2 linked regions of the Rhodopseudomonas palustris genome follow. The main gene of each other region encodes a partner of the protein of the gene in region 2 in a complex. Links are inferred from orthologs where the notes say so. Each region holds a gene or a part of one and is shown on either strand. Other genes may lie near its edges. The genes, in order: ccmE and ccmB.

Region 1 (8,650 bases), 1.8 Mb from region 2 along the record:
CTGATGTACACCATGTCGGTCAACCTGGCCGGCTACGACGGCGTGTTCTATTACTTCGGCGAAGGCACGGTGTGCAATTACGACGGCAACGTCATCCAGCAGGGCCACCGCAATCCCTGGGAGATCGTCACCGCCGAACTGTTCCCCCGCCTGGTCGACAAGGCGCGCGAGAACTGGGCGCTGGAGAACAACATCTTCAACCTCGGCTGCCGTGCCTATGTCGGCAAGCCCGGCGGCGAAAAGGCGAACTACCTGACCTGGGTGCGCGACCTCGCCGAAGGCAACTACAAGCTTCCCTGGGACGACAAGATCAAGGTCCGCGACGGCTGGAAGTATTATCCGGACGGCGTCAAGCTCGGCCCGATGCCGAAGCCGATCGCGGCGGAGTAGCTCCCACCGATCTCGTCATCCCAAGGGAGACCCGGCCGCCACGGCGACCGGGTCCTTGAGTGAGGGGCGGGCTTGAAGGCCGGACCGCCCTAGAACCTTCGCCACGAGCGTCGCTGCAGTGTGCCATGCGGGGGCGCAAGAGTTCATCATCGCCGCGCGCCGCGAACGCCGACGTCCATCGCGCCGTTCCGCGCGAACTCGGCGCCGTTGTCGCTGACCATGTTACACCCGGCGAATTGAGCGGAGCACAGGACCGCTCCCGCCTGCTCGGCCACGTTCGGAGAGATCCGATCAGCTCTGCTGCAAAATTAGGGCGCTTGATCCGCGCCCTCGGCCAGCAGCTTGTCGAGCCGCGCCTGCTCGTCGGCACTGAGCGGCTTCGGGGCGTCGCTGGCACGGGCGGCGTCGCGGCTGCGTCGGCGGATGTGCAGCCACAGGCCGAGGCCGCCGGCGACCAGCACCAGCGGCGGCAGCAGCCACAGCAGCAGCGTGTGCGTCTCGAACCGCGGCTTCAGGAGCACGAACTCGCCGTAGCGCGAGACGAGATAGTCGATCACCTGCTTGTTGCTGTCGCCGGCCGCGATCCGCTCGCGCACCAGCAGCCGCAGGTCCTTCGCGAGCGTCGCGTCGGAATCGTCGATCGACTGGTTCTGGCACACCATGCAGCGCAGCTCGCGCGATAGCTCGCGCGCCCGCGACTCCTGCTTCGGATCGGCCATCACCTCGTCGGGCTGCACCGCATGCGCCAGCGGCGACGCGACGACGGTCGCGAACACGATGAACAGAGCGGCGACTAGCTTCCGCATCGGTCTCTCCACCCTACTCGGCCGGCTGCAGTACGCGCGGCGCCTTGGCGGGTTTCGGCGCACCGACCCGCAAGCGGCGATCGGACAGCGACAGCAGGCCGCCGAGCGCCATCAGGATCGGGCCGAACCAGATCAGCAGCACCATCGGCTTGTGATAGATCCGCACCGTCACCGCGCCCTGGTCGTTGAGATCGCCGAGCGAGATGTAGAGCTGGCTGAAGCCGCGGGTCAGCAGCGCCGCCTCGGTGGTGGAGGAGCCGCGGGTGATGAAGCTACGCTTCGACGGCGCCATGCCGCCGACCAGCCGGCCGTTCTCGGTCACCGTGAACTGCGTCAGCAACTCGCGATAGTTCGGTCCCTGGCGCTGATTGGCGCCTTCGAACTTGAACTCGTAGCCGGCGAGCTTGGTGCTGTCCCCCGGCTTCATCGCGGCGATGTACTCGCTGTTCCAGGTGGTCTCGCAGACGATGCCGATCAGCGTCACGCCGAGCGCCGCATGGGCGAACATCGTGCCCCAGGCCGAGCGCGGCAGGCCGGAGGCCCGGCGCAGCGAGATCGACAGCGGACCGCGGAACAGCGCAATGCGCTCGGCGATGTCGATCAGCGCGCCGAGGATGACGAACACCGCAAGCCCGATCGCCAGCGGCGCCAGCACCGCGCCGCCATGGACCCAGGCGTACACGAAGGAGACCGCCAGCAGCGCCACCACGCCGGCGGCGATCAGCCGCTGCGCGGCGCCGACCAGATCGCCGCGCTTCCAGGCCAGCAGCGGACCAAACGGCACCGCGACCAGCAGCGGCACCATCAGCGGGCCGAAGGTGAGATTGAAGAACGGCGCGCCGACCGAGATCTTGTCGCCGGTCAGCACTTCCAGCGCCAGCGGATACAGCGTGCCGACGAACACGGTGGCGCAGGCGGTGGTGAGGAACAGATTGTTCAGCACCAGCGAGCCTTCGCGCGAGATCGGCGCGAACAGACCGCCCTGCTTGAGCGACGAAGCCCGCCAGGCGAACAGCGTCAGGCTGCCGCCGATGAACACGCACAGGATGATCAGGATGAACACGCCGCGCGACGGATCGGTGGCGAAGGCGTGCACCGAGGTGAGCACGCCGGAGCGCACCAGGAAGGTGCCGAGCAGCGACAGCGAGAAGGTCAGGATCGACAGCAGGATGGTCCAGACCTTCAGCGCGTTGCGCTTCTCCATCACCAGCGCCGAGTGCAAGAGCGCGGTGCCGGCGAGCCACGGCATCAGCGAGGCGTTCTCGACCGGGTCCCAGAACCACCAGCCGCCCCAGCCGAGTTCGTAGTAGGCCCAATACGAGCCCATCGCGATGCCGAGGGTGAGGAAGATCCAGGCGACCAGTGTCCACGGCCGCACCCAGCGCGCCCAGGCGGCGTCGAGCCGGCCTTCCATCAGCGCCGCGGCGGCGAACGAGAACGAAATCGAGAACCCGACATAGCCGAGGTACAGCATCGGCGGATGCACCGCGAGACCGATATCCTGCAGCACCGGGTTGAGATCGCGGCCTTCGGCCGGCGCATTGGCAATCCGCGCGAACGGGTTCGAGGTGATCAGGATGAACAGATAGAACGCAGTTGCGACCCAGCCCTGAACAGCCAACACGTGGGCGCGGAGCGACAGCGGCAGGTTGTTGCCGAACGCCGCGACCAGGCCGCCGAACAGCGCCAGGATCGCCACCCACAGCAGCATCGAGCCTTCGTGGTTCCCCCACACGCCGGTGATCTTGTAGAGCAGCGGCTTCATCGAGTGGGAGTTCTCGTACACGTTCACCACCGAGAAGTCGGAGGTGACGTGCAGCCACACCAGCGCGGTGAACGACAGGCCAGCGAACAGCAACTGCACCAGCGCGGTCGAGCGCGCCACGTTCATCAGCGCGCCGTCATTGAGCCGCGCGCCGAGCAGCGGAACGGTGGACTGGATCAGCGCCAGAGCCAGCGCCAGAACCAGTGCGTAGTGCCCGGCCTCGGCGATCATTTGCCGCCCTCCGCCGCATTCGCCGAGGTCTGGCCCGCGGTCGTCTCACCGGGGGGCTTCTTGCCGTAGTCGTCCTTCCAGTGGCCGTCCTTCTTCAAGGCGTCGGCGACTTCCTTCGGCATGTACTTCTCGTCGTGCTTGGCGAGCACGGTGTCGGCTTCGAACACGCCGGCCTTGTCGAGCGAGCCTTCGGCGATCACGCCCTGCCCTTCGCGGAACAGGTCCGGCAGAATGCCCTTGTAGGCGACCGGCAGGCTGGCCGCGCCGTCGGTGACCTTGAACGACACCCTGAGTTGCTCGCCGCGCTGCAGCGAGCCGGGCTCGACCACGCCGCCGAGCCGGAACCGCTTGCCGGCCTCGATGTGCTGTTCGGCCACCATCTTCGGCGTCGAGAAGAACACGATCGAGTCGCGCAGCGCGTTGAGCACCAGCCCCACCGCCACGATGAGCACCACCCCGGCGCCCCCGATCATCAACAACCGCCGCTGTTTACGCGTCATGGTTCGTTCGCCTCGGCGTCCTCTACCGGATGTTCACAAGCGACGCTTCGCGGCGTCGCTCGAACTGTTTGTCTGACGAAGATGTCGAAAACACATCGTTCGTGCTGCAATCGTCAGCCGTCGAGCCCGAGGCCCTTGAGGCCGTCGTTGAGCTGCTTCAGCCGGTCGGGCTTGTCGGCGACCGCCTGGCGCGCTTCGGTCTGCGCGCTCTTGGCCTTGTCGGTGTCGCCGAGCACCATATAGGCGCGCACCAGCCGCAGCCAGCCGTCGACGTCGTCGCCGTTCTGCTTCAGTCGCGCGGCGAGCTTGGCGACCATGCCCTGGATCATCGCGGCACGATCGGCTTCGCTCATGTTCTGCACGGCAGCGGCCGCGCCTTCCGGCAACGCCGGCTGCTTGGCGGTGCCGTCGACGCGGGCGAGCTCGGTCTGCAGCATCGGCCGCCACGGCGCGTCGGCCGGCGCCTTCTCCAGCATCGCGCGCCAGATCGTCGCGGCGTCCTTTGGGCGGCCATCCTGTTCGGCAGCGAGGCCGAGGAAGTAGCGCGCCTTGGCTTCATCCTGATTGAGCGCGACCGCACGCTCGAATTCGGTCTTGGCGTCGGCGGTCACGACACCGCCCGCCGCCGAAGTCAGCACCTCGCCGAGATCGGCGCGGCGGTCCGCGGTCTCGCCGGCGTAAGTAATCGCATTGCGATAGGCGCGCGCCGCATCCTCGAACCGGCCGGTCTTGGCCAGCACCGGCGCCAGCACGGTCCAGCCGCGGCCGTCGGTCGGGTTCTTCTCCAGATGCGCCTCGACCTGGGCCACCAGATTGTCGAGCGGCTGCGAGCTGGCCGGCGCCTTGGCCCGCGCCACCAGCGGCTCGTCCGGCAGCGTCGGCGAGCCAAGCGGCAGATAGATCGCGACCGCAAGCACCGGCAGTCCGACCAGCGCCGTCAGCGCAACCAAGCGGCGCAGGCCGCGGCGGGTGGTGGTCGGGGTGGTGCGTTCAGCCTCGGCGCTGGCGAGCAGCCGGCGGCCGATCTCGACCTTGGCGGCGGAGGCTTCGGAGGGGCCGATCAGCCCGATCGCGGCATCGCGGTCGACCTCGGCGAGTTGGTCCTTGTAGACCGCCGCCTCGCTGCCATCGCGCTGCGCCTTGACGCTACGCCCGAGCGGCCACAGCACGGCGAACACCGCCACGGCCGTCATCATCGCGAACACAAACCAAAGCGCCATTCGAGCGAGGTTCCGGGTGAAGACTAAGGAGCCGCGGCACCGGCCCGGCAGGTCGAAAATCCGGGCGGGTTACACCATGGTCGGACGATAGCCGCAATTGACATTTGCGGCACCGGATAAGGCGCCGCAGGGGACGAAACTTGATTTGAATCAAAGGGGAGTTCAGCCCGCCCGCGCCGCCGGCTTGCGTTCCACCACGACCATGGCGTTTTCGACCGCGCGACTCATCAGCGAGGCGTAGTCGTGGCTGAACAGCAATTCGCAGAACCGGACCGCGGCCTGCGCCTGCTGATGCCGGAACGGCTTGACCCGGGCGTCGGAGCCGCGCAGCGACTGCACCAGCGCGTCGGTGGACTTCTCGACATATTGCTGTAGCTCGGAATAGGTCCGCTGCGTCACTTCGTTGATCGCCAGCTCGCTGGCATAGGTGCGGCACACCGCGACGAAATCGATCAGCGCGGCGGTCTCGTCGACCTCGAGCTGGTCGAGCTTGGCGCCGCTGGCGATGTCCTTGTCGGGACGCTGCCGCAGCAGCCGGCGCACCCTGCCCGGCACGCTCTCGATCTCCGACTTCACCGCGTTGGAGATGTCGACGCGGATCGCGGCGAGCTGCTTGCCCCACGACGAGTCGCTGCGGATGTCGAGTTCGGTGCGCAGGCCGCGAATGCCGTCGTGAATCACTTTCAGATTTTCGGCGACGTTGCCGTAGTGGCCGCGGCGGATTTCCTCGCGCAGATCGGCAGTGAGCCGCGCCAGATCCTGGATCGCCATGGTGACGGCGACGCCGTAAGGCGTGGCCGCGACCTTGATCTCGTCGTCCGAGCCCGCGACCTTGATCGCCATCCGGACGATCTGCCACGGCTGGTTGAGGTGATTGAGGATCAGCGTCAGCGCGAACGGCAGCAGGATCGGCGTCTGCAGCGCCGGCACGTTGAGCGCCGCGATCATCGAATTGACCTGGCTGTCGCCGAACACCCGCAGGTTGCTGGAGAGCTTGCCGTTGAAGGTGTCGATGGCGTCGCGGTTCTTCAGCACCGCGCCGATCGGCGCCAGATCCTCGACTGCGGACGGCGGTCCGACCCTCGACATCGCGCGCTGGCGGTCGACGCCCGGCTCGGGATTGATCAGCTTGTCGATCGCAGCGGCGGCGGCCTGCTGCAGCTTGCGGACCAGTTGCTCGACTTGCGACGCCGGCGCGCCGCGCAGGCCGATCAGCCCGGCTTCGAATTCGCGGATCTGATCCGGAATGCCCTCGCGCTCCAGCCACTGCCAGACCGAGGTCAGCGACGAGCGCCGGAGCTGTCCAGGCCGCGGCGATTCCTTGGGATCGATCAGAAACGGTTCCAGCACCCGGAACATCAGCCGGGCCGGATCCTCGGAGCGAGGCTTGTTGTCGTCCTCGGAGCCGCGAACGATCTTGCGCAACTCCTCCAGCACGAAGCTGGCGACCGCGACATCCTCGCCTCGTTCGAGCGCACGCTCGAATTCCCGCATCAGCAGCGCTTGGGACTGCGGCGGGAGCTGGGAGAGATAATCTCTCAGCCGTTCGGTGGGTGTCTGGCTCATGCGCCCAATGGTTTGCAGGCTGTCGGCACGCGTGGAATTGCGCACCACTCGCATGGTGCCCGTCACGCCACGGCGCTACCCTCCAGAGATAGCCACGGCGATGTTAAGAAGGGGTTGAGGTGACCGCCGCGAACGCCGGATTCACACTCTGCTGCAACTGCCGCTCATGACGATAACACGCTGAAAAATTTCGGCTTCCAGCGCGCCGGGAGCAGATGCCGGTCAGCCTTGCGCCGTCCAGGGGGCGCCGTCCTGAGCGCGGCAGGCGGTGCCGCGGGAGATCTCGATCTGCTGGCCGATCGTCACCGCGTGCGAGTAGCCGCGGCAGGTAGCGCCTTGCTTCATATAGACCGGCCCGGGCACGATGTTGCCGTAGCGGCCTGAGGACGCGTTCTTCCACGCCACCGGGGCTCCGGATTCGCCACGATCGAGCGCTTCCAGCTCGGCCGCATAGGCCAGCCGGCGGTCTTCGGCATTGAGCAGCGCGCCGATCTTCGGCCCGATCAGGCCGCCCATTGCGGCGGCATCGACCGCGGCGCTGCCGTCATTGCGGCCGAAATCCGAGGTCGCGGTGCTGGTGAAGGAATCCACCCGGGCCACCAGCCCGGACGTACGATCGCACCCAGCCAGCGCCAGCGCGCCGGTGAGCAGCAACAGCGGCTTCACCCCCCAAGACGTCATGGTCATCCCCAACGGCTCCCCGAAGGCCAACAGCCTACATCCATAACCGTTAAGGAAAACAAGATGCAAATTCTGGCGCCCCTGTGGCAACTGCGCGGCTCGTTATGCCGCAGGCAGCCATAGCTCGGCGCGCAGGCCGCCGATCGGGGCGTTGTCGAGCTTCAGCTCGCCGCCGTAAAGCGCTGCAAGATCAACGACAATTGCCAGACCGAGGCCGGAGCCGGGCTTGCTCTCGTCGAGCCGCTTGCCGCGCCGGGCGACGATCGCGCGCTGCTCGGCCGACAGCCCAATACCGTCGTCGTCGACCACGATCCGCAGCTTGGGCGGACCGCCCGGCTCGTCGCCCTTCTCGCCGGTGACGGCGATGAACACCCGCCCGGCCGCCCATTTGCAGGCGTTGTCGACCAGATTGCCGACCATCTCCTCGAGGTCCTGGCGCTCGCCGCGGAACTTGAGGCCGGGCGCGACCTCGGCGCGGACCTGGATGGCACGGTCGCGGTGGATCTTCTCCATGGTCCGGCGCAGCGCCTCGATCACCGGCTCGACCTCGGTGATGGTGCCGATGACGGTGAGCCGCGCCGCGATCCGGGCGCGCTCCAGATGATGGGTGACCTGGCTGCGCATCAGCTCGGCCTGCTCCATCACCTTCGCGGCCAGCGGATCGCCCGGGCGGGCGCTGGCCTCATTGACCAGCACCGACAGCGGCGTCTTGATCGCATGCGCCAGGTTGCCGACGTGGGTCCGGGCGCGCTCGACGATTTCGCGGTTGGCTTCGATCAGCGCGTTGGTCTCGCGCGCCAGCGTCGCGATCTCGACCGGGAACTGGCCCTCCAGCCGCTCGGCCCGGCCGGACCGAACGTCGGCGATCGACTCCGAGATCCGCTTCAGCGGCGCGAGGCCGAACCGGACCTGGAAGATCGTGGTCAGCACCAGGCCGATCGACAGCGCCAGGAAGGTGCCCGCGAGATAATAATCGAAGGTGCGGGTTTCTTCGAAAATCTCGGTGGCGTCGCCGGCGACGGTCACGATGAACTTGCCGTCGAGGCCGAGATCGACCGGCCGCTCGACCATGCGCAGGGTCTGGCCTTCCGGTCCGTCGACATAGCCGTGCCGCACGCCGGACGGGCCAAGCTCGATGCCCTGATCTTCCAGCCGCGGCAGCTTGCGGTCCCACAGGGAGCGCGAGGCGCGCGTCTCCGGCTTCTCGCCGTCGGTGCGGACCACCTGCCAGTACCAGCCGGACAACGGCAGATCGAACAGCGGCTCGCCGATCGACTGGAACGCCTCCTGGTTGGAGTCGGGGGTCGCAACCTCGGCGATGATGGTGCGGAGATAGAGGTTGAGCCGGCGGTCGAACGCCCGCTCCGAGGCGCCGCGATACACCGACGACAGCGCGATGCCGGTGATCGCCAGGATCACCACCACCCACGCGGTCGCCGACAGGAACAGCCGGGTGGCGAGCGAGCTGCCGCGGCGGGATGGTTTGGCGGT
Region 2 (8,807 bases):
CCCCAGCGTGGCGGTGGCCTTGCGGTGGCGGCCGAGCACCAGGCAGCCGGAGGTGTCGCGGTCGAGCCGATGCGCCAGCACCGGGGGGCGCGGCAAACCGTAGCGGAGCGCATCGAACGAAGCCTCCAGGTTCGGACCGCCCTTGGGGCCGCGATGCACCGGCAGCCCCGGCGGTTTATCGATCACCAGCATCAGCCCGTCGCGATACAGCACGCGGGCCTGGATCTCGTCGGGGGTCAGTTCCGGCGGCTCGAATTGATCTGGGTGGCTTTCGTTCATGGCGCGAAACGGCTAACACAGCGCCCTGATGAGCGACACTCCGGAAAATTCGAAACAGAGCTGGTGGCGACGGCTGTCCAGCGGACTGAAGCGCACCTCGAGCTCGATCGGGACCGCGCTGTCGGAATTCGTCTCCAAGCGCAAGCTCGATCGGGCGATGCTCGAGGAGATCGAGGACGTGCTGCTGCGCGCCGATCTCGGTACCGAGGTGGCGGCGCGGATCGCCAAGGCGGTCGGCGAGGGCCGCTACGACAAGATGATCTCGGCCAGCGACGTCAAAGAGATCGTGGCCGCGGAGGTCGAGAAGGTGCTGGCGCCGGTGGCGCAGCCGCTCGAGGTCGACGCCGGCAACAAGCCGTTCGTGATCCTGATGGTCGGGGTCAACGGTTCCGGCAAGACCACCACCATCGGCAAATTGTCGGCCCGGTTCGCCTCCGAGGGCCACAAGGTGATGCTGGCCGCCGGCGACACCTTCCGGGCTGCGGCGATCGATCAGCTCAAGGTCTGGGGCGATCGCACCGGCACCCCGGTGGTCGCAGGCGCGCAGGGTTCGGACGCCGCAGGCCTCGCCTTCAACGCGCTGACCGCAGCCAAAGAGCAAGGCCGTGACGTGCTGCTGATCGATACCGCCGGTCGGCTGCAGAACCGCACCGAACTGATGAGCGAGCTCGAAAAGGTGGTGCGGGTCATCAAGAAGGTCGATGCCACCGCGCCGCATGCGGTGCTGCTGGTGCTCGACGCCACCGTCGGCCAGAACGCGCTGTCGCAGGTCGAGGCGTTCACCAAGACCGCCGGCGTCACCGGCCTGGTGATGACCAAGCTCGACGGCACGGCGCGCGGCGGCATCCTGGTGGCGATCGCCGAGAAGCATAAGCTGCCGGTGCATTTCATCGGTGTCGGCGAGGGCGTCGAGGATCTGGCGCCGTTCACCGCGCGCGATTTCGCCAAGGCGATCGCCGGCACGGAGGCGGCATGACGGACGACCTGCTCAAGCCCAACCGGCCGCACCCGCTGTTCAAGCTGGCGACCGAGCTTGGGCCGCTGCTGGTGTTCTTCATCGTCAACGCCAAGTTTCATCTGTTCGCCGCGACCGGTGCCTTCATGGTGGCGGTGGTGGCGGCCGTGATCGCGTCCTACGTCGTCACCCGGCATGTGCCGGTGATGGCGCTGGTCACCGCCGTGGTGGTGCTGGTGTTCGGCACCCTGACGCTGGTGCTGCACGACGAGACCTTCATCAAGATGAAGCCGACCATCGTGTACTCGCTGTTCGGCGCGGTGCTCGGCGGCGGGCTGCTGTTCGGCCGCAGCTTCATCGCCATCATGTTCGATCAGGTGTTCAACCTGACGGCGGCGGGCTGGCGCAAGCTGACGCTGCGCTGGGCGCTGTTCTTCTTTGCGATGGCGCTGCTGAACGAAGCAGTTTGGCGGACGCAGTCGACCGACTTCTGGGTCAACTTCAAGGTGTTCGGCGTGGTGCCGCTCACCATGCTGTTCGCGCTGCTGCAGATGCCGCTGACCAAGCGCTACGCGGCTGAACCCGCCACGCTCGAACAGAGCGCAGCCGACGAAGGCGACGTGTCGGGGCGGTGAGGCTGCTTGGCCCCAGGCCGTCATTGCCGGGCTTGACCCGGCAATCCATCTTGTTGTGAAGGGATGGATGCCCGGGTCGAGCCCGGGCATGACGTAGTACGTTGACGCGTTGGCGTCGCGTGATCGCCTGACTTACTTCTGCTTGGCGATGATCTTGTCCTTGATGCCGTCGTAGGTCTTCTGCGGCACGATCTTCTTCTGCACCAGCTCGTCCTTGCCCTTGTAGGGCCGGCCCTTGATGATCGCAGCGGAGTACGCCTTGCCGACGCCGGGGAGCGCGTCGAGCTGTTCGGCGGTCGCCGAGTTGATATCGAGGAGCTCGACCTTCTCCGACTTCGCCGGAGCGGCCGCCTTGGTCTCAGCTTTCGGCGGAGGGGCCATCTTGTCGGATTTGGCGGTCGGCGGCGTGGCCGGCTGCGGAGCCTGCGCCATCGCCGGCGCGGAGGCGAGCAGGCCGAGCGCGACGGCGAGCGGGGCGAGCGTGAGACGACGGAAAGTCGAAGTACCCATCGGATGTCCCTCCAAAGGACGTTGTTAGTAACGCCCGAAGCTCATCCCGGATTCATGGCGCCGCAATGGCGGTGCGATGAACGACCGATAAACGGTCTGATTTATTTTCGAGGGGCTTTTGGCGGTGCTAACAGGTTGGTCAGCTCTGCGACGCCGCCAGCGCCTTGCTGATTTCCGGCTTCAGCACCCTCTCGATGTTGTCCGGCGTAATCGGTCCGACCAGCTTGTAGGCGATCTTGCCGTCGCGCCCGATGACGAAGGTCTCCGGCACGCCGTACACGCCCCATTCGATCGCAGCGCGGCCCGAGGCATCGACCCCGACAGCGGCGAACGGATTGCCGTACCGGCCGAGGAAACGGCGGGCATTGTCGGGCTTGTCCTTGTAGTCGATCCCGACGAGCTGGATGCGGGTGTCCTGCGCCAGCGTCATCAGCAGCGGCGCTTCGTCATGGCAAGGCACGCACCACGACGCCCAGACGTTAACGACGCTGACCTTGCCCTTGAACATCGCCGGATCGAGTCCCGCGACCTGGCTGCCGTCACGGCTCAGGCCGTCCAGCGGCGGTAGCGGCGTCTGCGGCGCCGGCCGCCCGATCAGGGCCGAGGGGATCCGCGACACGTCGCTGTCGCCCAGCCGAAACCAGAACAACACCGCCAGCCCGGCGAACAGCAGCGCCGGCAGCACCACCAGCCAGGAGCGGCGCTTCGGCGAGGCGGGATCGAAGGTGTCGCTCATGATGATCCGTGCGTTGTTAGTGATCGGTGGCGCTGCGGCCGGAGCGGCGGACGGCGCCGCGGGCTTCGAGGTCGCGCAGCCGCGCCTTCTGCTTGCGATAATCCAGCACCACCCAGCCGATCAGCAGCAGCACCACGATCGCGGTCGCGGCGTAGGATGAGACGATGAAGTCCGCGTATTTGCCGAACATCACGCCGCCTCGGCCCGGCTGGCCTGCATCATCTGCAGCGAACGCACCCGCCGGCGCAGGATCTCGTTCCGCATCGCGGCTAGATGCAGCGTCAGAAACAGCAGTGAAAACCCGATCGCGGTGACCAGTAGCGGGATCAGGAACGCCTTGTCGAGCGTCGATCCGCCCACCCGCACCACCGAGGCCGGCTGATGCAGCGTATTCCACCAGTCGACTGAGAACTTGATGATCGGCAGGTTGACGGCGCCGACCAAGGTCAGCACGGCGGCGGCGCGAGCGGCTCGGGACGGGTCCTCGACCGCGCGCCACAGCGCGATCAGTCCGAGATACATCAGAAACAGCACCAGCATCGAGGTCAGCCGGGCGTCCCATTCCCAATAGGTGCCCCACATCGGCCGCCCCCACAGCGAGCCGGTGACCAGCGCGAGAAAGGTGAAGGCCGCGCCGATCGGCGCGGCGGTCTTGGCCGCGACGTCGGCGAGCGGATGCCGCCAGACCAGCGTGCCGAGTGAGGCGACGCTCATCACCCCCCACACGAACATCGCCAGCCAGGCGTTCGGCACGTGCACGAACATGATCTTGACGGTCGCGCCTTGCTGGTAGTCGTCGGGTGCCAGCATGCCCTGGGTCAGTCCCGCCGCCAGCGCCAATGCGGTCGCGGCCGCCAGCCAGGGCAGCAGGCGCCCCGCGAGCGTCAGGAACCGGGTCGGATTGGCGAGTTCGGTCAGCTTCATGACGTCCCTGATAATGGCCGGGGCCCGCACAGGCAATGACGTGACGCAGGTCGGCGGCGACTTCCGAAGGAGTTGATCAGCGGTGATTCGCCCTAATCCAGTCCCTGCCGCAGGCTGGCGGCGGCGGCGAACGGGCCGATCACCAGGCTGAGCAGCGAGATCGCGCACAGGATCGAGAACGGGGTGCCGAACGACACCGGGCCGACGATCGCTGCCTGGGAGGCGGAAACTCCGAAGATCAGCACCGGGATCGACAGCGGCAGCACCAGCACGGCCAGCAGCAGGCCCCCGCGCCGCAGCGCCACCGCCAGTGCGGCGCCGATCATGCCGGTGAAGGTCAGCGCCGGGGTGCCGGCCAGCAGCGTCGCCATCACGGCCAGCGAGGCGCTGCCGTCGAGGTTGAGCAGCAGGCCGAGCACCGGGGTGGCGACGATCAGCGGCAGACCCGCCGCCAGCCAGTGCGCCAGCGCCTTGGCGGCGCAGGTCAGCTCCAGCGGGGTGCGGCTCATCACGATCAGGTCGAGCGAGCCGTCCTCGGCGTCGGCAGTGAACAGCCGGTCGAGCGTCAGCAGGCTGGCGAGCAGCGCGCCGAGCCACAGGATCGCGGGGCCGAGGCGTTTGAGCAGCGCAAGGTCCGGGCCGACCGCGAACGGCATCAGCACCACCACGGTGAGGAAGAACAGTACGCCGATCAGCGCGCCGCCGCCGACACGGAGCGCAATCTTGATATCGCGGCGAATGATGGCGCCGAGCGCGGTCATGTCGCGGCTCCGATCCGCTGCTCGCGCACCGGAATGCCGAGTGGCGTGTGGGTGGCGGCGACGATGATGCCGCCGCGGGTGAGGTGATCCTGCATCAGGCCGACGAACAGCTCCTGGCCTTTGACGTCGAGCGCCGAGGTCGGTTCATCGAGCAGCCAGATCGGCCGCCGCACCACCAGCAGGCGGGCAATCGACAGCCGCCGGCGCTGGCCGGCCGACAGATACGCCGCCGGCAGTTCGGCCGCATGGCCGAGCCCGACCGCCTTGATGCCGGCGCTCAGATCGGTGCGTTCGCCGCCGAGAAAGTCACGCCAGAAGCCGAGATTTTCAGCGACGCTCAGCGACGGCTTGAGCGCGTCGCGATGGCCGAGATAGTGCGCCTGTTCGGCGACCGGCGTATCCGGTTCCCCGCCGTCGAGCGCGATGGTTCCAGCCTCCGGTGTCAGCAGCCCGGCGATCAGCCGCAATAGTGACGTCTTGCCGGCGCCGTTGTGTCCGACCAGCGCCAGCGCTTCGCCGCCGCTCGCCTCGAAGGCCAGTCCGGCGAATACCTCGCGGCCACCTCGTACACACCGTAAGTCGCGCCCCGACAGCCGCATGTATCCCAACCTGTTCCGCTCCGGGATCGGAACGGTCTGCTCACAAATCGATGCGCTCGCCTGTCATTGTCGAACTGGCGGCGCAATTGGAAAGGTTCTATAAGCCGGAACTTGATGCAGCACACGATCGGCGCCTGCAAGCCGGACGGCCTGCCCCTCCGGAGCCAGCATACAAGCTCGCCCAATCGAAAACGATAATCTGGGACCCGCCTTACATGACCTCGCTCGACAGCTTCAAATGCCGGAAGATCCTCAAGGTCGGCAGCAAGTCTTACGTCTATTACAGCCTGCCCACTGCCGAGAAGAACGGCCTGAAGGGGATCTCCCGTCTGCCCTACTCGATGAAGGTGCTGCTGGAAAACCTGCTGCGCAACGAGGACGACCGCACCGTCAAAAAGGCCGACATCATGGCGGTCGCCAAGTGGATGCGGAAGAAGGCGCTGGAGCACGAAATCGCATTCCGCCCGGCGCGCGTGCTGATGCAGGACTTCACCGGCGTGCCGGCCGTGGTCGATCTGGCGGCGATGCGCAACGCGATGCAGAAGCTCGGTGGTGATGCCGAGAAGATCAATCCGCTGGTGCCGGTCGACCTCGTGATCGACCACTCGGTGATCGTCAACTTCTTCGGTAACAACCAGGCGTTCAAGAAGAACGTCGCCGAGGAGTACAAGCAGAACCAGGAGCGCTACGAGTTCCTGAAGTGGGGCCAGAAGGCATTCTCGAACTTCGCGGTGGTGCCGCCCGGCACCGGCATCTGCCACCAGGTCAATCTCGAGTACTTGGCGCAGACGGTCTGGACCAAGAAGGAGAAGATGACGATCGGCCGCAAGACCGGTACCTTCGAAGTCGCCTATCCGGACACGCTGGTCGGTACCGACTCGCACACCACCATGGTCAACGGTCTCGCCGTGCTCGGCTGGGGCGTCGGTGGCATTGAGGCGGAAGCTGCGATGCTCGGCCAGCCGCTGTCGATGCTGCTGCCCGAAGTGGTCGGCTTCAAGCTCAAGGGCGCGCTCAAGGAAGGCGTCACCGCGACTGACCTGGTGCTGACCGTCACCCAGATGCTGCGTAAGCAGGGCGTGGTCGGCAAGTTCGTCGAATTCTTCGGCCCGGGCCTCGACAACCTCTCGGTCGCCGACAAGGCGACGATCGCCAATATGGCGCCGGAATACGGTGCGACCTGCGGCTTCTTCCCGGTCGACGGTGAAACCATCGATTACTTGAAGACCTCGGGCCGTGCCTCGGCGCGGGTCGCGCTGGTCGAGAAGTACGCCAAGGCGCAGGGCCTGTTCCGCACCGCCAAGTCGCCGGACCCGGTGTTCACCGTGACGCTGACGCTGGACCTCGCCGACGTGGTGCCGTCGCTGGCCGGTCCGAAGCGTCCCGAGGGTCGCGTCGCGCTGCCGGCGGTGGCGGAAGGCTTCACCACGGCGATGGACGCCGAATACAAGAAGGCGCTCGACGGCGCCCGCTACAAGGTCGAAGGCCGCAATTTCGATATCGGCCATGGTGACGTGGTGATCGCGGCGATCACCTCCTGCACCAACACCTCGAACCCGAGCGTGCTGATCGGCGCCGGCCTGTTGGCGCGTAACGCCGCCGCCAAGGGCCTCAAAGCGGCGCCGTGGGTGAAGACCTCGCTGGCCCCGGGCTCGCAGGTCGTCGCCGAGTATCTGGCGAACTCGGGTCTGCAGAAGGACCTCGACAAGGTCGGCTTCAACCTGGTCGGCTTCGGCTGCACCACCTGCATCGGCAATTCCGGCCCGCTGCCGGAGGAGATCTCGAAGTCGATCAACGACAACGGCATCGTTGCCGCCGCCGTGCTGTCGGGCAACCGCAACTTCGAAGGCCGCGTCTCGCCAGACGTGCAGGCGAACTATCTGGCGTCGCCGCCGCTGGTGGTGGCCTACGCGCTCGCCGGCTCGGTGACCAAGAACCTCGCGGTCGATCCGATCGGCACCGGCAAGGACGGCAAGCCGGTTTACCTGAAGGACATCTGGCCGAGCACCAAGGAGATCAACGCCTTCGTCAAGAAGTACGTGACCTCCAAGATCTTCAAGGCGCGCTACGCCGACGTGTTCAAGGGCGACACCAACTGGCGCAAGATCAAGACGGTCGAGTCCGAGACCTACAAGTGGAACATGTCGTCGACCTACGTGCAGAACCCGCCGTATTTCGAAGGCATGACCAAGCAGCCGGAGCCGATCACCGACGTGGTCGACGCCCGCGTGCTGGCGCTGTTCGGCGACAAGATCACCACCGACCACATCTCGCCGGCCGGTTCGATCAAGCTGACGTCGCCGGCTGGTAAGTACCTGACCGAGCGTCAGGTCCGCCCGGCCGACTTCAATCAGTACGGCACCCGCCGCGGCAACCACGAAGTGATGATGCGCGGCACCTTCGCCAACATCCGCATCAAGAACCACATGCTGAAGGGCGCCGACGGCAACATTCCGGAAGGCGGCCTGACCAAGCACTGGCCCGACGGCGAGCAGATGTCGATCTACGACGCTGCCATGAAGTACCAGGAAGAGAAGGTGCCGCTGGTGGTGTTCGCCGGTGCCGAATACGGCAACGGTTCGTCGCGCGACTGGGCCGCGAAGGGCACCCGTCTGCTCGGCGTTCGCGCCGTGATCTGCCAGAGCTTCGAGCGTATCCACCGCTCGAACCTGGTCGGCATGGGCGTGCTGCCGCTGACCTTCGAAGAGGGCACCTCGTGGGCCTCGCTCGGCCTCAAGGGCGACGAGAAGGTCACGATCCGCGGCCTCGAGGGCGACCTCAAGCCGCGGCAGATGCTGGAAGCCGAGATCACCTCGGCTGCAGGCAAGCGCAAGCGCGTGCCGCTGCTGTGCCGCATCGATACGCTCGACGAACTCGATTACTACCGCAACGGCGGTATTCTGCACTACGTGCTGCGCAAGCTCGCGGCCTGAGCCGCGATCTTCGCCGATAGGCGCAGAATGCCTCACTGCGAAGTGAGTGGCAGGTGAACGGAAGGCGGCCTATGCAAAGGGCCGCCTTTTCGTTTTAAGGCTCCTCGATGGATGGCGGCGTGCCGCCGTCCCGAAGCACTCGGCAAAGGCGGCTCGGCAAACGACGATGAATGGTGTTGGTGGATTTTCGCGGTGGTCCGGCGCACTCGGCCTGTGCGTGACGATCGCGACGGCGGACCTTGCTGCCGCCGAGCCCCGCGCCGTGGTTGAGCTGTTCACCTCGCAAGGTTGTTCGTCCTGTCCGCCGGCGGACAAGATCATCGGCGAACTTGCACGTGATCCGTCGGTGATCGCCCTAAGCCTCCCGATCGATTACTGGGACTATCTCGGCTGGAAAGACACCTTGGCCGACTCGCGTTTTACCGCTCGCCAGAAAGCCTACTCGCAAGTGCGAGGCGATCGGGACGTGTTCACC

Evidence for each region.
Region 1: the proteins of ccmB (region 2) and ccmE are in contact, whole or in part, in a solved structure (PDB 8CE8), measured with the Escherichia coli proteins. The link is inferred for Rhodopseudomonas palustris from one-to-one orthologs.

The regions. Positions count from the first base shown.
Region 1 is NZ_CP058907.1:2,062,693-2,071,342, reverse strand. What follows is about bases 1,941-4,692. They hold ccmE (cytochrome c maturation protein CcmE), read right to left. Parts: upstream 3,693-4,692; coding sequence 3,189-3,692; downstream 1,941-3,188. Other genes in these bases: ccmI (c-type cytochrome biogenesis protein CcmI), read right to left, coding at 3,806-4,692; HZF03_RS09525 (heme lyase CcmF/NrfE family subunit), read right to left, coding at 1,941-3,192. Outside these bases: HZF03_RS09535 (formamidase), read left to right, coding at 1-390; HZF03_RS09530 (cytochrome c-type biogenesis protein), read right to left, coding at 699-1,196; more of HZF03_RS09525, read right to left, coding at 1,210-1,940; more of ccmI, read right to left, coding at 4,693-4,912; HZF03_RS09510 (hypothetical protein), read right to left, coding at 5,075-6,478; HZF03_RS09505 (RT0821/Lpp0805 family surface protein), read right to left, coding at 6,701-7,165; HZF03_RS09500 (sensor histidine kinase), read right to left, coding at 7,262-8,650. UniProt on the Escherichia coli protein: Heme chaperone required for the biogenesis of c-type cytochromes. Transiently binds heme delivered by CcmC and transfers the heme to apo-cytochromes in a process facilitated by CcmF and CcmH.
Region 2 is NZ_CP058907.1:220,399-229,205, reverse strand. What follows is about bases 2,967-5,875. They hold ccmB (heme exporter protein CcmB), read right to left. Parts: upstream 4,801-5,875; coding sequence 4,132-4,800; downstream 2,967-4,131. Other genes in these bases: acnA (aconitate hydratase AcnA), read left to right, coding at 5,615-5,875; ccmA (heme ABC exporter ATP-binding protein CcmA), read right to left, coding at 4,797-5,399; HZF03_RS01040 (heme ABC transporter permease), read right to left, coding at 3,305-4,039; ccmD (heme exporter protein CcmD), read right to left, coding at 3,132-3,305; HZF03_RS01050 (DsbE family thiol:disulfide interchange protein), read right to left, coding at 2,967-3,115. In the rest of the region: HZF03_RS01070 (RluA family pseudouridine synthase), read right to left, coding at 1-279; signal recognition particle-docking protein FtsY, read left to right, coding at 308-1,255; HZF03_RS01060 (septation protein A), read left to right, coding at 1,252-1,869; HZF03_RS01055 (ComEA family DNA-binding protein), read right to left, coding at 2,002-2,379; more of HZF03_RS01050, read right to left, coding at 2,519-2,966; more of acnA, read left to right, coding at 5,876-8,332; HZF03_RS01020 (DUF1223 domain-containing protein), read left to right, coding at 8,499-8,807. UniProt on the Escherichia coli protein: Required for the export of heme to the periplasm for the biogenesis of c-type cytochromes.